2 regions of the Dyella thiooxydans genome follow, and region 1 is predicted to be linked to the other one. Evidence: predicted binding sites of a transcription regulator. Region 1 holds the regulator's gene; the other holds the start of a gene.
The links. The regulator sigma-54, encoded in region 1, starts transcription at its own class of promoters, with help from an activator protein. The targets are predictions, from matches to a motif close to TGGCACGNGCNTTGC.

Region 1 (3,176 bases):
GCTGACCACCGATGCGGTGGTCAAGCAGCAGGGGCGGGGGCAGTTCTCCGGCGACAAGCTGACCTACGACACGCAGACCAGCCAGATCACCGGCGAGTCGAACGGCCAGGGCCTGGTGCACGGCACCTTCCTGCCGAAGCCGCACCCGCCCAAACCGGCTGCCGCGCCCGCTGCCACGGCACCCGCCGCGCCCGCTCCGGGCACCTCCGCCCCCATGCCGGCGGCGGCCGCCAGCAGCAAGCAGCCCTGACCGATGCTGTCCGCAGAAGGCCTACAGAAGCGATTCCGCGCGCGCCAGGTGGTGCGCGATTTCGGGTTCTCCATCCGCCAGGGCGAGGTGGTGGGCCTGCTCGGCCCCAACGGTGCCGGCAAGACCACCTGCTTCTACATGGTGGTCGGCCTGATCGAGGCCGACGGTGGCTCGATCAAGCTCGACGGCAAGGACATCACCGGCCTGCCGATGCACTCGCGTGCCCGGCTGGGCATCGGCTACCTGCCGCAGGAACCCTCCGTGTTCCGGCGCCTGAGCGTGGCCGACAACATCATGGCGGTGCTGGAGCTGCGCGAGGGACTGACCGCGCGCGAACGCGCTGCCCAACAGGAAGGCCTGCTGGAAGAGCTCAAGATCAGCCACATCGCCGACCAGAAGGGCATCAGCCTGTCCGGCGGCGAGCGGCGCCGGGTGGAAATCGCCCGGGCATTGGCCGCGGAGCCCCGCTACATGCTGCTGGACGAACCCTTCGCCGGCGTCGATCCGATCTCGGTGGGCGAGATCCAGCGCATCGTGCGCCACCTGAAGGAGCGCGGTATCGGCGTGCTGATCACCGACCACAACGTGCGCGAGACGCTCGGCATCTGCGACCGGGCCTACATCCTGAACGAGGGTGAGGTCATGTCTCGCGGCACGCCGGCGCATATCCTCGCCGACGAAAAGGTGCGGGACGTCTACCTGGGTCGCGAATTCCGGCTTTGACCGCCGGCCGGGTCGCAGGGAATTGACCTGGGACAGATCGGGGCGCCCCGGCGGCACCTCAAGGCTGTTCGACTCCCCGGGGTGGGGTTAGGATGAAAGCCAGTTCCAAGGCCCCCGGTCGGTATGAAACCCGGACTCCAGTTCCGACTCCATCAGCAGCTGACCCTGACGCCGCAACTGCAGCAGGCGATCCGGTTGCTGCAGCTCTCGCAGCTGGAGCTGGAAGCCGAGCTGCGTCAGATCGCCGAGGGCAACCCGCTGCTGGAATTCGAGGAAGAGTCGACGGAGGAATCCATCGAGTCGGCCGACGAGGACGTTTTCCGCACCGACACCGGGCTGGGCTCCACCAGCGCAAGCAGCGCCTCCAGCGAGGAACACGACTCCGGCGAACCGCCCGACTGGGCCGATGGCGATGGCGCCGGGGAGTCGCCGATGGACTTCTCCTCCGTCGGTTCGGCCAGTGGCAGCGGCAACCGGGACGAGGATTTCGAACCACAGAACGCCGCCGCCGAAACGATGCAGGAACACCTGCTCTGGCAGCTCAACCTGTCCGGGTTCACCCCGCGCGAGCGCGCCATCGCCACGGTCATCATCGACGCGCTGAATCCGGACGGATACGTCGCGGAAACACCCGAAGCCCTTCTGGCCGCCCTTCCCGCCGATCTGCAGGCTACCGCCGAGGAAGTCGAGGCCGTGCGGCGCCGGGTGCAGGATTTCGACCCGGTCGGCGTGGCCAGCCGCGACCTGCGCGACTGTCTCAGGGTGCAGCTGGAGCAGTTCGACGATGGCACCGCGCAGCGCGAACTCGCGCTGCGCATCGTCGACTCGGAGCTCGAGCTGCTTGCCCGCAACGACATCGGTCGACTCGCCCGCAAGCTGCGCGCCGGCGAGGACGAAGTCGCCGCCGCCGCCGCACTGATCCGCAGCCTGGATCCTCGCCCGGGCGCGGCACTGGACACCACGCCGGTCGAGTACGTCGCTCCCGACGTCTACACCTTCAAGGAAGGCGCCCGCTGGAGGGTGAGCCTCAATCCGGAATGCCAGCCGCGGCTGGGCCTGAACCAGCATTACTGCAGCCTGATCGCCAAGGCGCGCGGCGAGGATGCGAGCTGGATGCGCGGCCAGCTGCAGGAAGCGCGGTGGCTGATCAAGAGCCTCGAGTCGCGGGCCGAGACGCTGCTCAAGGTCACCGAGGCGATCGTGCGCAGGCAGAGCGCCTTCCTCGACTACGGCCCGGAGGCCATGCACCCGCTGGTGCTGCGCGAAGTGGCCGAGGAGGTGGGCATGCACGAATCGACCATCTCGCGCGTGACCACGCGCAAGTACATCCACACGCCACGCGGTACCTTCGAGCTCAAGCACTTCTTCTCCAGTGGAGTCTCCACCGAGGACGGCGGCAGCGCATCGTCCACCGCCATCCAGGCGATGCTGCGCAAGCTGGTCGAATCGGAGGATCCCCGCAAACCCCTTTCCGACCAGGCGCTCGCCGAGGAACTGCACCGCAAGGGCATCCAGGTGGCGCGCCGCACGGTTGCCAAATACCGGGAGGCCATGCGCATACCCAGCTCCAGCGAACGTCAGCGCGCCGGCTGAATCCTCGCCGCGCGCTGCGCGGAACCTCGAGGACCTCAAGGCGTCTGAACCACTGGACGATAACGAGATGACTGTGGATGCACCCCGGATGACCGGGCGCCGCATCGATCCACGCCGCGCAAGCGGCCGTACCAAAGGAGGCGCAACATGCAATTCCAACTCAGCGGTCAGCACGTCGAAATCACCGAGGCCATGCGCGCGCATGTCACCGGCCAGCTGGACCGCCTCAATCGCCTCGACGACCGATTGACGAGCATTTCCGTGGTGCTCTCGCTGGACAAGCTGCAGCAGAAGGCCGAAGGCACGCTGCACACCTCTTCCGGCGCCCTGCTCCACGCCGAGGCCTTTGAGCAGGACATGTACGTCTCCATCGACAAGATGTTCGACAAGCTGGTGACCCAGCTGCGCAAGCACCGCGACAAGGTCTGCGACAAACACAAGGCCGAGGCCCGCCGCGACGACCGCATGGTCGGCTGACCCGCGGCACCGCAGTCCCGACCAGGCCCGCCCTGCCAGGGCGGGCCTTTTTGCTGCGTGGCATCCGGTCCGCCTGCGCTGGCGGCCAAGCTGGCACAATAGGCCGCGCACCTGGCCGGCCACCTGAGGCCTT
Region 2 (3,176 bases), 2.1 Mb from region 1:
CCAGCCGGCCAGGGCCGCGTTCATCAGCGCGGCGGGCAGGCCGAACAGGCGGATCTGCAGGTAGCTGCGGGTCAGCGCATCCAGCGTCGCCGAGGGCTTCATCAGCTGCAGCAGCGGGCCGAGCAGGGGCAGGGCGAGCCCGATCGTGAGCAGGGCCAGGCCGACCGCCAGCCCCAGCGCCTGCACCAGCAGCCGGCGCAGCGCATCGCCGTCGCGCCGGCCGCCGGCCTGCGCGGCGAAGCCGATCGTGCCCATGCGCAGGAAGCCGAAGATCCAGATCGGCAAGCCATACACCGCGCTGCCCACCGCCACCGCGCCGAGCTGGCCGGCGTGGGCGAGATGCCCGGCCACGGTGCTGTCCACCAGCGCCACCAGCGGCACGGTGAGGTTGGAGGCGATCATCGGCGCGGCCAGCGCCCACACCTGTTGGTGGGTGGGGCGGTCGCGCCAGTCTGCGAAGAGTCGGGACATGCGGCATGCAATGGCGGGGGCAGCGGGCATTGTTCCACGCGTGCGTGCCCCGTACGGCGCGGTGCGGGATAATCCCCGCTTTCCCGCGCCCGGCGGGGTTGTTGGTGACGTAACCCGTGAAGAAGTCCGATTTCGATTTCGACCTGCCCAATGCGCTGATCGCCCAGGCGCCGCTGCCCGAGCGCTCGGCCAGCCGCCTGCTGCATCTGGATGCCGCCGCCGGCACGATGAGCGACCGGATGTTCCGCGAGCTGCCGGAGTTCCTGCGTCCCGGCGACCTGCTGGTGTTCAACGACACCCGCGTGCTGCCGGCGAGGCTGTACGGCCGCAAGGACACCGGCGGCGCGGTGGAGATCCTGATCGAGCGCGTCACCGGTGCGCACGAGGCGGTGGTGCAGCTGGGCGTGAGCAAGAAGCCGAAGGAAGGCGGGCGGATCGAGCTGGGCGACGGCAGCCACGCGGTGGTGCTGGGCCGCGAAGATGCGTTCTTCCGCCTGCGCTTCGAGTCGCACGAGCCGCTGGAGAAGCTGCTGCACAAGCTCGGCGAGATGCCGCTGCCGCCGTACATCGAGCGCAGTGCCGAGGCCAGCGACCTGGAGCGCTACCAGACCGTCTATGCCCGTGAGCCGGGGGCCGTGGCCGCGCCCACGGCCGGCCTGCACTTCGACGAGGAGATGCTGGCGCGCCTGCGCGAGAAGGGCGTGCAGTCCGGCTACGTGACGCTGCACGTGGGCGCCGGCACGTTTCAGCCGGTGCGGGCCGACGACATCAAGGACCACCACATGCACCGCGAGTGGCTCAACGTCGGCGCCCACCTGGTGGAACAGGTGCGCCGCACGCGGGCGGCCGGCGGACGGGTGATCGCGGTCGGCACCACCGTGGTCCGGGCGCTGGAAAGCGCCAGCGTGGACGGCGAGCTGCACCCGTTCGCCGGCGAGACGCAGATCTTCATCTTCCCCGGCTACCGCTTTTCCAGCATCGACGGGTTGATCACCAATTTCCACCTGCCGCAGTCGACCCTGCTGATGCTGGTGTCGGCGCTGGCCGGGCGCGAGTTCATGCTGGCGGCCTACCGCCATGCGGTGGCCGGGCGCTACCGCTTCTTCTCCTACGGCGACGCGATGCTGATCCTGCCGCCGGTGCCCGAAGCGCTGCGCTGACGGAACGCTGACGCCGGGCCTGCCGGGTCCGGCGCGATACCGTCGCGAAGTCGACGCGCGGGCTTTCCGGCGGGCGTCAAGAAACTGCCGCGACCGCCGCCATGGCGCATTCCCGTGCGGTTCCTCGCGCATGGCACGCCGTTTGCTAATTTCCCCTCGGAATGTCCCGCCCGGCGCGGGACCCGTTACATCCGCATCCATCCGAGGGTTACATGGACAACGACGCACCCGAATCCGCCAGCGCTCCGCCCAAGCCGAAGCGCGGCCGGCTGATCATTCTCATCATCGTCGCCCTGCTGGTGCTCGGTGGTGCGGGTGCCGGTCTGTACGCCGCCTTCGGGCCCAAGCACGCGCCGGCGGACAAGGCCGCCGAGCAGGCCGCCGAAAAGAAGAAGCCCGAGCTGTTCCTGCCGCTGGATCCGGCCTTCGTGGTCAATTTCCGCGACGACCAGTCCGCGCGCTACCTGCAGGTGGGCGTGACCCTGATGAGCCACGAGCAGTCGGCGCTGGACGCTGCCAAGGAGGCCCAGCCGGTGATCCGCAACCAGCTGCTGCTGCTGTTCAGCGGCCAGAGCTACACCAGCCTGATCGATGCGGCCGGCAAGGAAAAGCTGCAGGCGCAGGCGCTGGCCGCGGTGCAGAAGATCGTGCAGGAGCGCACCGGCAAGCCGGGCATCGATGCCCTGTACTTCACCAGTTTCGTGATGCAGTGATCGACGGAGACCGGCGATGAGCGACCTGCTTTCCCAGGACGAGATCGATGCCCTCCTCAACGGCGTGGAGGGCGGCGCGGTCGAGACCGAGACCGACGAGCCGATGCCGCGCGATGCCGTCATCCAGTACGACTTCACCCAGCAGGACCGCATCGTGCGCGGCCGCCTGCCGACGCTGGAGATGGTCAACGACCGTTTCGCGCGCTACTTCCGCACCGGCGTGTTCAACGTGCTGCGCAAGACCGCCGAGGTCTCGGTGCTGGGCGTGAAGATGGTCAAGTTCGCCGAGTACGTGCACGGCCTGGCCGTGCCCAGCAACCTCAACCTGGTGCGGATCAAGCCGCTGCGCGGCACCGCGCTGGTGGTGATGGAGCCGCGGCTGGTGTTCACCGTGATCGACAACTTCTTCGGTGGCGACGGACGCTTCCATGCGCGCATCGAGGGTCGCGACTTCACCGCCACCGAGAACCGGGTGATCCAGATCATGCTGGTCGAGCTGTTCGCCGCCATGGTCGAGGCCTGGGCACCGGTGCTGCCGCTGGAGTTCGAATACCTCAATTCGGAAATCAACCCGCAGTTCGCCAACATCGTCAGCCCGACCGAGACGGTGGTGGTGTCGCGCTTCCACGTGGAGCTGGACGGCGGCGGCGGCGAGATCCACCTGACCCTGCCGTACGCCATGGTCGAGCCGATCCGCACCCTGCTCGACGCCGGCGTGCAGAGCGACCGCGTCGACCGCGACGACCGCTGGAGCGAGACCCTGCACGAGGAAATCCTCGATGCCGAGGTCGAGATCACCTCGCTGCTGCTGGAGACCGAGCTGGCGATCGGC

Region 2: the regulator sigma-54 is predicted to act here: its motif matches at 1,763-1,777, upstream of ATSB10_RS09855 (flagellar basal body-associated FliL family protein).

Annotation. Positions count from the first base shown of each region.
Region 1 is NZ_CP014841.1:4,214,827-4,218,002, reverse strand. Features, by position in the region: gene lptA (lipopolysaccharide transport periplasmic protein LptA) at 1-250, shown strand, start outside; gene lptB (LPS export ABC transporter ATP-binding protein) at 254-973, shown strand; gene ATSB10_RS18755 (RNA polymerase factor sigma-54) at 1,097-2,566, shown strand; gene hpf (ribosome hibernation-promoting factor, HPF/YfiA family) at 2,714-3,043, shown strand.
Region 2 is NZ_CP014841.1:2,143,220-2,146,395, reverse strand. Features, by position in the region: gene ATSB10_RS09865 (MATE family efflux transporter) at 1-471, opposite strand, end outside; gene queA (tRNA preQ1(34) S-adenosylmethionine ribosyltransferase-isomerase QueA) at 588-1,631, shown strand; gene ATSB10_RS09855 (flagellar basal body-associated FliL family protein) at 1,844-2,344, shown strand; gene fliM (flagellar motor switch protein FliM) at 2,361-3,176, shown strand, end outside.